3 regions of the Exiguobacterium sp. s26 genome follow, and region 3 is predicted to be linked to each of the others. Evidence: riboswitches for the same ligand, from Rfam matches in the RefSeq annotation. Region 3 holds a riboswitch; each other region holds the start of a gene.
The links. A riboswitch is a leader RNA that binds a small molecule or an ion and turns the genes downstream of it on or off. The one in region 3 is predicted to bind S-adenosylmethionine.
Positions count from the first base shown of each region.

Region 1: another riboswitch for S-adenosylmethionine. It lies ahead of KNP82_RS09350 (Na+/H+ antiporter NhaC family protein); the one in region 3 lies ahead of mtnK (S-methyl-5-thioribose kinase).
Region 2: another riboswitch for S-adenosylmethionine. It lies ahead of KNP82_RS06460 (aminotransferase class I/II-fold pyridoxal phosphate-dependent enzyme); the one in region 3 lies ahead of mtnK (S-methyl-5-thioribose kinase).

Region 1 covers NZ_JACSLS010000005.1:43,881-48,081, reverse strand. Annotated here, with positions in the region: gene trhO (oxygen-dependent tRNA uridine(34) hydroxylase TrhO) at 1-163, opposite strand, end outside; gene KNP82_RS09355 (TVP38/TMEM64 family protein) at 389-1,033, shown strand; gene KNP82_RS09350 (Na+/H+ antiporter NhaC family protein) at 1,061-2,362, opposite strand; SAM riboswitch class I at 2,415-2,510, opposite strand; gene KNP82_RS09345 (GGDEF domain-containing protein) at 2,607-4,201, opposite strand, start outside.
Region 2 covers NZ_JACSLS010000003.1:325,156-329,356, reverse strand. Annotated here, with positions in the region: gene KNP82_RS06465 (iron-containing alcohol dehydrogenase family protein) at 1-1,012, opposite strand, end outside; gene KNP82_RS06460 (aminotransferase class I/II-fold pyridoxal phosphate-dependent enzyme) at 1,009-2,184, opposite strand; SAM riboswitch class I at 2,262-2,362, opposite strand; gene KNP82_RS06455 (AI-2E family transporter) at 2,536-3,636, shown strand; gene KNP82_RS06450 (MDR family MFS transporter) at 3,902-4,201, shown strand, end outside.
Region 3 covers NZ_JACSLS010000004.1:208,320-212,520, forward strand. Annotated here, with positions in the region: gene mtnA (S-methyl-5-thioribose-1-phosphate isomerase) at 1-969, opposite strand, end outside; gene mtnK (S-methyl-5-thioribose kinase) at 966-2,117, opposite strand; SAM riboswitch class I at 2,199-2,301, opposite strand; SAM riboswitch class I at 2,507-2,608, shown strand; gene KNP82_RS08150 (2,3-diketo-5-methylthiopentyl-1-phosphate enolase) at 2,678-3,835, shown strand; gene KNP82_RS08155 (2-hydroxy-3-keto-5-methylthiopentenyl-1-phosphate phosphatase) at 3,832-4,201, shown strand, end outside.

The sequences.
Region 1 (4,201 bases), on a different contig from region 3:
AAGTCCCAGAGCACGTCCCGTTGATTCCTTCGGAAGAAATCAAGATGCGTCCTTTGATACCGAGGTCCTTGCAATACTTGAGGTGCTCTTGTGTGAGCGTTTCTGGGTCTTCGATATTGACGTACTTATAGTACAGCAAGACCCGCATTGGTTTTGTTTCCATGTGTGTTACTCCCCTGTGTTCAGTTTTTTGCAGGAAAACGAACGTTGGGTTGTGTCGTTCGACGAACGGACTTGCCTGCAACCACAAGTCCATATTATATGATAGATATCACAGCGGAATTTCGCAAATACTTTTTAATTTTTTACGGCGGTGGGCAGGGGGATGCGTCTTCCTGAGCGAAATCGGGTAAAAAGGGAATAACGAAAGTTGAAGGTGGAAACTGACATGCTGACATCACTCCAACAATATATTTTAAACTTGATTGAATGGCTACAAGGACTTCCGGGCGGACCTTGGGCAGGACTCGGGGCACCTTTCCTGGAAGCCATCTTTCCATTTCTCCCGCTCGTCCTCATCATCTCGGCGAACGCAGCAACGTACGGTTTTTGGCTCGGGACGTTATTGTCGTGGGTCGGAAGCTTGCTCGGGACGATTCTTGTGTTTGCAGCTGTTCGCTACGTCTTTCGAAAGCCGATGACGCGATGGCTCGAGAGGCATAAACAAGGCGTCTATTGGCTCGAACGCATCAATCATATGAGTCCGGTCTCGCTCGGGTTTCTTTACTCGCTCCCGTTCATTCCGGTCAGTTTGATTACGTATTTACTCGCCCTCATCCAAATGCCGCTCCGGACGTTCATTATGGCGGCCGGGTTTGGGAAGTTGCTCGTCGTCTTGATTTTCTCTGTCATCGGTGACCAGTGGGAAGAGTTTATTCAAAGCCCGTTCCGATTATCGATGCTCGTCCTGTTGCTGTTCGTTTTGTGGGTAATCAGCCGCGGACTCGAAGAACTGCTCAAACGGCGTGCCTTCAGAAAACGTAACGAGCAGCTGAAACGTGAACTTGAAGCGAAACGACAAACGACCTTGTGAAGCGACTGCTTCACAAGGTCGTTTTCGTTAAGCGCGTTTTTTGAAACGCGGGAAGTTGAAGGCGATGGCCAATCCTCCGCAAATGAACAACAAGAACGGATAGAACATATACGGCACGAGCGCCGGCGACGCTGTGTTCGTCAGTTCGGCCGCAATGAGAAGCTGTGCCCCGTAAGGCAACAGACCTTGGACCCCACACGAGAAGATATCGAGTACACTCGCAGACTTTTTACGTTCGATGTCATAATCGTCGGCGATGTTCGCGGCGAGCGGACCAGCCACGAGAATCGAAATCGTGTTGTTCGCCGTCGCGACGTTTGTCGCACTGACGAGCCCGGCGATGCTCCACTCCGCGCCGGCCCGTCTTTTAATTCGGGACGTGAGCGCGTCACGCAAGTACGTGAGTCCGCCGTTGTGCGAGATGAGTCCGACGAGCCCACCCATGAGCAATGTCAGGAGTGAAATCTCGGCCATGCCCATCATGCCGTCCGCCATGGCGGTGACGTACGTGGTGACGGCTAGACTGCCATCCAATAGACCGATGATGCCGGTCAGGGCGATGCCGCCGAGCAAGACAAGGATGACGTTCATTCCCGTCAAAGCGAGCACGATAACCGCTAGATACGGAATCAACTTATACCATTCAAACGCCGCCGGCTCGATGGTCGATTCTCCGCTCGATAGGGCAGCGAGTAAAATCGTTGTGATGACGGCTGCCGGCAAGACGATCCAAAAGTTGGTCCGGAACTTGTCGCGCATGTTCGTCCGCTGGGTGCGGACGGCTGCGATCGTCGTGTCTGAAATGAACGACAAGTTATCCCCGAACATGGCACCCCCGACGACGGCTGCCGCCGCGATAGCGATATTGACGCCGCTCTCCTCATGGATGCCGAGAGCGATCGGCGCCAGTGCGGCGATCGTCCCGGTCGACGTACCCATCGCCATCGAGATGAAGGCTGCGATGACGAATAGGCCGCTCAATAGGAGCGAGGGCGGTAGTAACGTCAATGCCGCATTGACGGTCGCGTCAATCGCACCGATTGCTTCGGCGACGCTTGAAAACGCACCGGCGAGCAAGAAGATGAACACCATGATGAGGATGCTCGGGTTCCCGGCACCTTGGGCGACGCGTTCGACCGTCTGGGTGACGCTCCCTTTCGTCATCATCGCCGCGACGATGACGGCAATCAAGGCCGCGATCAAGGCGGGGAATTTATAAAAGTCGTCATAGTAGATGCCTGCCCCGATAAAGAAGACGAGGAAGACGAGTAAGGGCAAGAGCGCCCATTTGTTAGCTGTTGGTTGTTCCAATCGATTCACCTCATTCATAAAAATAAAAAGAGAGCCTTCTGAAAAAAGGCTCTCTCGACAAGAAACACTTTTTTCATCTTTCGAGCAGACCGCTCGCTGGATTTGGCACAGGTTACCCGCTGCCGAGACGTCATCGGGCCAGTCCCTCAGTCTCTCTTGATAAAAAAGTTGTGATATTTAGTTATAAGACACGTTCCCTAACGTACCTGTTTCAAATCTGCTTGTCAATAGCAAACCCCCACGTGGTGAACGTGGGGGCGAGTCAGGACGTCAAGAAATTATAATGGGCGACGCGGTTGCGTCCGGCGTACTTCCCGCCGACGTAGAGTGCCCGGTCGGCGTTGCGGATCGTATCGTCGAGACGTTTGTCCCCGAACGCTTGAATCGTATCGACCCCGATCGAGGCGGTCACGGAGATGTCGATTCCGTCGACGTGGAACGGTTTCGTCTCGATTTGTTGGCGGATGCGCTCGGCAATCTCGACGGCTGCTTCGACATCGCACCGGTTCAACAGCAAGATGAACTCCTCGCCGCCATAACGGGCTGCGAAATCATCGGTGCGGAGCACTTGCCGGATGCGGCGGCCGAACTCTTGGAGTACACTGTCTCCGACTTGGTGTCCGTGCGTGTCGTTGATTTTTTTGAAGAAGTCGATATCGAGCATCGCGACGGAAATCGGATACATCGAGCCGTCCGAGATCTGTTGAATCCCGTATTCATAAAAAGCCCGCGCATTGGCAAGCAGCGTCAAGCTGTCCGTCCGGCTCTCGGTATAGAGGCGGTCGCGTTCATGACAACGACTGATCGTCCGATTGAACGACTTGAGCAGTTTGACAATCTCGCGTTGAATGATGGGCGGATAGCCATAGACGTGCTCGCCCGTCATCACAATCCACGTGCGGATTCCTTCGATTTCCTCGGAACGGACCGAGATGAAGCTATGATAGTCTTCATTAAATTCGTTCGACAGCGGGGCGTCCCATTCGAAGCGCATCTCGTACTCGACCGAGGCTTCGTTCGGATAGGTTGCATCGAGTAATTCAAAGACGACATGGCGATCGATCGGCTGGCGCGTCTTCAAATCAAAGTAAAGTGTGCGATCAAACAGTTTGAACTCGACGTACCCTTCATCGTACTCGTTGAGTCGCTCACATTGACTGAGGAACACTTCGATGGCTTGTGCCTCGCTTTGCGATAGCGATACGGCTTCTTTTGCTTCATCATATTGTTCAATCAACGATTTGAAGGCGTCTTGTCGACCTTTTTGAATGATGAGTCGCTTAATAAAGAACGTGAGTGCGGCGGCGATACTGCTGACGACGAGCAAGTTCGTCTCTCGGAAGAGCGAGGCCGCCAAAATGAAGACGAGACTGACGATATACGTGTAAAACGCGATGCTTAAAAAGTCACGGACCGGGATGTCGACGCGGAACCACCAGCCGACTTGATACTTTTGGACGACCGTGTTCAAAATGATGGCAATAATCAAACCGGCAAGCGGAAGGAACGAGTCTTGGGAATAGAATCCGAGACCGGTCACACCACCAAGTGCCAAGTAGACACTGGCCGGGATGGCGATTTCCAAAAATGACGTGATGGCATTCCACGGATACGTAAAACGGAACCGTCGAAGCGCGACGCGCGGTTTCAAGTTGACGAACTGGAAGACGAGTAGTCCAATCTGATTGACGAACAGCGCTGTCTCAAAATCAAAGAATAAAAAAATAATTAAGACGATACTTTCTGAAAAGGTAAAGTAGACGCCTTTCCGTTCAATGGAGTCCATTTGAAAAATAATGACGAGCAACGCGATCAAGATGAACGGTAACGGCTCGATGGCCGGCATGTTCAATACGC
Region 2 (4,201 bases), on a different contig from region 3:
TGTAAATAGATAATTGTAAATTTTCAAAAATTATTTTCAAAAAGTCTTTATCGAGCGGTTCCGGCAACTGTTGCAGCTCGGTCTCCGTCATGACGGAGTCGACGAGGACCGGGATATGCTCAAATCCGACCCCGAGCGTCTCGAGCGTCGTCGGGGCACCGAACCGTTTCAACCAAGCTTCCAAATACGGAGCATCGGCCGAGCGCCGCAAGCGCTCTTGGATGATCAGGCCGAAGCCGACCTTGTCTCCGTGCAAGAATGAGTGGGTCGACTCGAAGCGGCTGAGCGCATTATGGACCGCATGGCCCACGGCGACGCGTGTCCCGGCGTCACCAAATCCACCGACGGCGCCGCCGATGGCGAGCACGTGATCGACCGCGAAGCGGACGTCGTCACTATACGACTCAAAAGCGTGCTCGCTCAATTCAAGTTCGACGAGACGCCCGCACTGCTCGGCCAAGACGAGTCCGGTGTTGACGCCGGCGTCAGCTGAGCTGTCACCACTCAAATAACGGGCCTCGTAAAACTTCGCGACCGTGTCGATGACACCTGCCCGAAAGTATTCATATGGTGAGCGCGAGATGACCCGTGAGTCAACGATGACCCGTTCGATGACGACGCGGAACATGTCGTAGCGGTCGTAGCTCCCGTCCTCCTGATAGACGACGCTGAGCGGTGTGAACGCCGCACAGTTCGAGGCGAGCGTTGGGACGACGATGAGCGGGACGTTCCGTTGATAGGCGACGAGTTTGGCCGTATCGACGAGCTTGCCACCTCCGACGGCGATTAACACGTCGGCGTCCAACGGTTTGAGCCGTTTGACTTCCGAGTCCGTGCACTCCCCGCTGAACCTTGTTGCCGGATAGTCCGCGATGGCCGGAAAGATGGCTCGGACGACGTCATACCCTTTCTGACCGTGCAGGACGTGGGCACGGCGGCCGTCGACTAAGTCATCAAGACGGTCGAGCGCGTCATCGGCGTGGTCATATTCAAGGACGGCCTGACGAATCATGCGCGCACCTCCTCATAGGCGGCAAACAACCGCTCGATTCGTTCGACGGCCTCGTCAATCTTCGGTTCCGGTGAGACGAGGCCGAAGCGGACGTATCCGTTCCCTTCCGAACCGAAGAAATAGCCCGGGGTGACGGCGACACCGGCTTCATGCAGCAGTTTCCGCGAGAACGACTTGGCATCACCCTCAGGCACTTTCGCCCAGACGAAGAACGAGCCTTCCGGCGGTTCGACGGCCCAGCCGGCCCGGTTCAACCCGTCGATCAGGCGATCACGCCGTGCCTCGTACAGTCGTGCCAAGTCATCGCGAATGGTACGGGGCGCCTCGAGCGCAGCGACAGCCGCCGCCTGGATGGCCGAGAACACGCTGACGTGGACGTGGTCCTGATACGTGTTGATCGCCTCGATGATGTCCGCGTTCCCGACAGCAAAGGCGACGCGCCAACCGGACATGTTGAACGCTTTCGACATCGTATATACCTCGATGCCGACTTTTTTCGCCCCTTCCGCCTGCAGAAAGCTAGGCGGGACATGGCCATCGAATCCGATGCTGCCATATGCGAAATCGTGGACGACCATCAAGTCCCGCTCCCGGGCGAAACGGACGGTATCGTCAAAGAAAGCGGGTGAGGCGACGGCTCCGGTCGGATTGCTCGGGTAGTTCAAATACATGAGTCTTGCATCTTGCGTATCGAGCGTCTCATAGTCCGGCAAGAAGCCGTTCTCTTCCCGGAGGACGAGGTCACGGACGACGGCACCGGCGAGGCGTGCCCCCGAGATGTAATCAGGATAGCCGGGATTCGGTAGCAAAATTCCGTCGCCAGGTTCGAGTACGCATTGCGGCAACGTGATGAGACCAGATTTTGAGCCGATGAGAATCGCTACTTCTGTCTCGGGATCAAGTTCGACTCCATACTCATTCAAATAGAACGTCGCCACTGCTTGCTTCAGGCGGGCCTGACCGCGGAACGGACCGTATTGATGGGTCGAGGCGTCGAGGAGCGCCGTCTGAAGCGCGTCACAGATTGGCTCAGGCGTAGGCAGGTCAGGCGTCCCTTGTCCGAGTCGGATGATGTCGCGGCCGGCTTGTTCGAGTTCGGCCACCTCGTTCGCGAGTCCGACGAAATGTTGAGGTGGTAACGTTTTAAGTAGATGTGAGCGTCTGTCAGTCATGAATAGTCCTCCTATGCAAAAAACACCCCTTTCCGCGGAAAGGGGTGTCGAGATACGGACGTATTCAAACAACCACCTTTCCATCTCTCAAGGTCACCTTGCTGGAATTAGCACAGTATTGAATCAATCTGTTGCTGAAGCTTCATCGGGCCAGTCCCTCCGCTTCTCTTGATAGAAAGTGTTTTATATGCGATTTGTCTTTTTGTAATATGTCACTTAGTTAACCAAACGTTACCAATCTTGTCAATCCTTTTTTGAAAATGAGCATGTCCTCTTGAATCCCGATAAAAAAACGTTCATAGTGAAAGTGAACGTTATTCTACAAAATTTAAAACATGAGGGGATGGACCTTTGGAATTAAACCGTCAATTGATTTGGAAGTTGAGCGTGATCGGCCTGATCCTGCTCGTGCTCTGGAAAGTCATCAGCGAACCGGATACGATTTCGCAGATGATGCATTATACGTTCCAGTTGCTGACGCCGATTATTATGGGAATCGCCATCGCGCTGCTCCTGAATACCGTCCTGTCCTATATAGAAGAACGGTTTCAACTAAAACGATATCAAGGCTTGCTGATCGTCTATATCATCTTTATCGGGATTCTCGTCATATCTGCGGTGACGCTGTTCCCACGCATTTATTCGAGCCTCGCCTCGCTCATCGAGGAACTCCCGTCCTATATCCGGCAAATCGACGGGTATCTGTCACAGTTGAACACGTATTTGAAAGAGTATAACGCGACAGTCGCCCAGGCCATCGATTTCAGCCGGTTCGAGGAGCGCTACTCGGGCTGGGTCGAGACGGCCGTCTTGTCGTCGGTCAGCTACGTGTCGAGCTTCACGATGACGCTCATTAACTTCTTGATTGGGATCGTCATCTCGATTTATCTTTTAAAAGACAAAGAGATTTTTGCCCGCATGTTCAAGCGGCTGTTGTATGCGATGTTCCCGGTCGCGTCAGCCAAGACGACGATCGACATCTTCCAAGAGATGGATTACATCTTTAAACGCTATATCATCGGGAAGTCGCTCGACTGCCTCATCATCGGGGTGCTGGCCGTCGCCGGTCTGTTGATTATCGGGGCGCCATACGCGCTTCTCCTCGGCGTCATCGTCGGTGTCTTGAACTTCATCCCGTACGTCGGGCCGCTGCTCGGGATGATCCCGGCGTTCATCATCACCTACTTCTATGACCCGTTCACGGCGCTCATCGTCCTCTTGTTCATCTTCTTGTTGCAACAATTCGACGGACTCTGGCTCGGGCCGAAGATTCTCGGCGACAGCGTCGGCATCACGCCGTTCTGGGTCATCACGTCGATCATCATCGGCGGCAGCCTGTTCGGCCTCGTCGGGATGTTCATCAGCGTGCCGGTCACGGCGATGATTCAAGTCGTGTTCTCGCGCTTGATCGACTACCGGCTCAGTCGCAAGAACTTGAATGAATTGTTATGACACATTGACGATTTAGGTTGACACATTTCACAGAAATATCATAATCTTGAAGAGAAGACAGTCCAATGCAGAAAGGAGAGGTACCGATGTCAGTCATTCAACGCTCGCACGTCCAAGTCCATATTGACCGGCAGGCGCCTCTCCGTGATTTGAATCCGTGACGTTCGCCCGCCTTCCGAGGCATGTCTAAGATCGTAGGGACGCGTATGCCTTTGTGCATGCTGCGTCCCTTTTTACATTCCAATAATTAAAGCAGGTGAACCTAATGATTCAATCACTCAAACGACTCGACCGCAATATTTGGATCCGCTTCCTCGGGGAGACGATCACCGGCGTCATGATGTTCATGATCGCGCCGTTCCTTGTCCTCTATTACAGCGACAAGCTCGACAGTTATATCCAGGTCGGTGTCATCATGGCGACCGGTCCGATCATGGCCCTCATCGGTTCGGTCGTCGGCGGACGGCTCGCAGATTTGTATGGCCGTAAACCGATCATGATGATCGCCATCCTCGGCGACGCGCTCGCGCTCGTAGGTTTCGCGTTCGCCGAGACGTTTTGGCCG
Region 3 (4,201 bases):
CTCGGTGATGAGTCCGGTGATGAGGTCGGGCGTGGTGACGTCGAACGCCGGATTGAAGACGGTGATGCCGACGGGTGCCGTCGGTTGACCGCCGATATGTGTCACTTCTGACGGGTTCCGCTCCTCGATCTCAATCGTGTCGTCCGCCGTCAAATCGAACGTCGAATGCGGCGCCGCGACATAGAACGGAATGCCGTAATGTTTGGCGAGGACGGCGAGTTGCAACGTGCCGATTTTATTGGCGACGTGCCCCGTCCGTGTGATGCGGTCGGCTCCGACGATGATGGCGTCGACTCGTTTCGACTGAATCGTCCAAGCCGCCATATTGTCCGTGATGAGCGTCACGTCGATATCGGCCCGATCGAGCTCCCAGACAGTGAGGCGTGCCCCTTGCAGGAGCGGTCGCGTCTCACAGGCGAAGACGTTGAAGGATACACCTCGTTCTTTTCCGACGTAAAACGGTGCGAGCGCCGTACCGTAACGCGATGTCGCGATGGCACCGGCGTTGCAAATCGTTAACACGTTCCCCCCGGCCGGCAACACCGTCAGTGCATGCTCGCCGATGGCCCGGTACGTATCGACGTCCCGGTCGTACAAAGCGATGGCGCGGCGTTTGATTTCCTCGGCAATCGCCTCAAAATCATCCCCGACATTTAAATCAAGGAGCGATTCAATCACGTTTTGCAGATTGACCGCTGTCGGCCGGGTCGCAATCAAGCGGCGTCCGACGAGGTCGAGCCGACGCGTGAAGTCCGGGTCATCGACTAACCGTCCCGCTTCTTTGGCGAGGACGAACGCCCCGAAGTAAGCGATGGCCGGTGCGCCGCGGACTTGGAGCGTCTCGATGGCATGTTCGGCCTGTTCAAGCGTCTCGATTGTCACGTAACGCTCTTCATGCGGCAACAACGTCTGGTCCAATACGATGAGTTCGTCTGTCTGTGAATGGAAACGGATGTTTTGGACCGTCATACGCGCACCCCCGACAGGAGTGTCACCAAGTCGTCAATCGATTCGACGCTGTGGCGTTCTTTAATGAGCGCTGTCCCGAGGGCGAGCGCGTCACGTTTTCGTTCGAGCCGCGTCGCTTCCGGCAATGTCTCGAGATCGGCGACACCGGCCAGTCCGACGGCACGGCGAATGAGTTCGCAACCGGCGTAGCCAATCGTGTCGCTGAAGACCGTCCGCAACAACTCGTCGACGAAACCATCCGTATTGAATGGCTCGACGGCGCGCTCAAAATTAGCCCGAAACGTCTTCTCGAACGTCTCCCACACCGTCAAGACGTCCGTGAAACGCTCGAAGCGTTTGAGCGGGTCATGGAACGTCGACAGCGTCAAATGGGCGATGATTTGGCCGAGGTCGAAGCCGAACGGTCCGTAAAATGCGAACTCTGGATCGATGATTTTCGTCTCTTGTTGAGTCGCGAAGATGCTGCCCGTATGTAAGTCTCCATGCAGGAGTGCCTCATGTTTCGTGACAAACCCGACTTTCAATTTCGTCACCTCGACCTTGAGCGCCTGGTCTTGCCAAAGGCGTTCGACATCTGCTCGCAGCGCCGTCTCGATGTTGTTCGACTCCGCGTCTTTGAACGGATCGGTGAAGATGAGCTTCTCGGTGATGTCACACAGTTCCGGGTTGTAATAGTCACGTTCAATCCGCTTCTTCGCGATCGGTCCAGCTGCGTAATCCGACGTCGCAAACAGCGTCTCGCCCAAAAATTCACCGACATGACGGGCGAGTTCCGGGTAGCTCTCCCCGTTCAAATAGCCGGTGCGGACAATCTCATAATCAGATAGATCTTCTATAATCGTGTAAGCGAGTGTCCGGTCGCTGCCAAGGACAGCCGGGACGAACCGAGGCGCGACAGTCGCAAACTCACGGAGTGCCAACTGTTCAATCCATGCCCGCTCGAGCGTGAGCGGCCAGCTCTCACCGACGACTTTGGCGTATGGGAGCGCTTGTTTGACGATCAGGCGCTGTTCGCCTTGGCGAATCCGAAACACGAGATTCAAGTTGCCGTCCCCGATCTCCTCGCACTCGGCGATTCCTTCTTGCAAGTATCCTAATTGACGGACGTGCTCGACGACGGTCTGTTCTGTAAATGGTTGATATGACATGATGTTTTCCCCTTCCTGTACGTTGCCCACAAAAAAAGCCCCTTTCTCCGCGAGAAAGAGGCACAGCCAAAATGGTTGTTCCTCTCATCTGTCAGACATTCGTCTGGTGGATGTAGCACCGTGCCTAGTGGTCGGTTGCTGCGGCGTCATCGGGCCAATTCCCTCTGCCAACTCGCGATAAGAGTGTGTTATTCGATTCGGTGAACTTATGTGATGAATATTACGGACTCGACGTCACGATTGTCAACGTCATTTTCTCGACGCAACTCCGTCTTTTTTTGTGCATATATGGAAACAACTTCCCAAAATATTTTTTTTGGAAAAAAAGGAATTGACGACATGATGATTCTGTGCAAAAATTCAATTAAATTTCACAACTTCAAATCACATTCTTATCAAGAGCAGACGGAGGGACGAGCCCGATGATGTCGCAGCAACCGACCAGAGATGGCACGGTGCTAATTCTTGCAGCGAAAGCTGAGAGATAAGAGTTCATTTTTTATGATGACCTCTTGCCTCGGCATGGGGTCATTTTTTGTTTGCCTGGAAGGAGGAACCATATGAGTATCACTGCCACATATGAAATCAAACGAACGGACGCGGTCGCGACCGTCGCCGACAAAATCGCCCTCGAGCTGACGGTCGGTACTTGGACGGAGCTGCCTCACTTAGAGCAAGAGCAGTTACAGGCGTATCGCGGTGAGGTCGTGTCGACCATACATACGGATACGACGAGCCGCTTCACAATCCGCTACCCGTTACATAATGTCAGCCCTGACTTTTCATCCATCTTGACGACGACGTTCGGGAAACTGTCCCTCGACGATTCGATTCGGTTAATCGATTTGACGTTGCCCGAGACGCTCGCCCCTCATTTCAAAGGCGCCAAGTTCGGGGTCACTGGAATTCGCGAGTTACTCGGTGTTCATGATCGCCCGCTCGTCATGAGCATCTTCAAAGGTGTCATCGGCCGTGACCTCGCGTTTCTCGAGCAGCAACTCCGCGATCAGTTCGCCGGAGGCATCGATATCGTCAAAGACGACGAGATTTTATACGACAACCCGCTCACCCCATCGCTCGAACGGGCCCGGATCGGAGCGGACGTCATTCAAGCCCACTTCGAGGCGACCGGGAAACGTGTCCTCTACGCCATCACGCTGAGCGGCCCCGTGTTCGGTCTACGTGACCAGGCGCTCCGTCTCATCGAGGCAGGTGCGACAGCGCTCCTGTTCAACGTCTATACGTACGGTCTCGACGCACTGCGCGAACTTGCGAACGATTCAGACATACGCGTCCCCATCTTGGCACATCCGGCCTTTGCCGGCGCCTTGACCGGATCAATCAGTCATTCGCTCTTACTCGGTAAACTCCCACGCCTCGCCGGGGCCGATTTAACGCTCTTCCCGTCTCCGTACGGCTCCCTCGCGACACCGCGTGACGAGGCGTTCACGATTCGTGACCAGAGCGCCGAACCGCATTGGTCGAAACCGATTTTACCGGTCCCGTCAGCCGGGATTCATCCAGGACTCGTCGCCGATATCATTCGTGATTTCGGGACGGATGTCGTCATCAACGCCGGCGGTGGCATTCACGGACACCCGGACGGCGCAGCCGCCGGGGCTCGTGCTTTCCGACAAGCGATCGCTCACGTTCTCGGCCAAACCGAAGGACAGACGGACGAGCTCGATACCGCGTTGAAGGCGTGGGCGTCACGATGACGGTCCATATCCTCTGCGACTTCGACGGGACGATCACGGCGGAAGACAATATTATCGCGTTGATGAAGGCGTTCGCCCCGCCGGCTTGGGTCGAGTTGAAAGATGCGGTCCTCGAGCAACGGATTTCGATTCGCTCCGGTGTCGGTCAACTGTTTCAACTATTGCCGAGCGCAGATGCCCCGGCCTACCGTGATTATTTGTTGGAGCGCATCACGCTCCGCCAAGGGTTCCCGGCATTTTTAGAAGAAGTTCGGGCCCATGGCTGGAAGTTTGACGTCGTCAGCGGCGGGATGGACTTCTTCGTGCAGCCGGTCTTGGACGGGCATGTCGCCCCCGAGCATATCTACTGCAACGTCGCCGACTTCT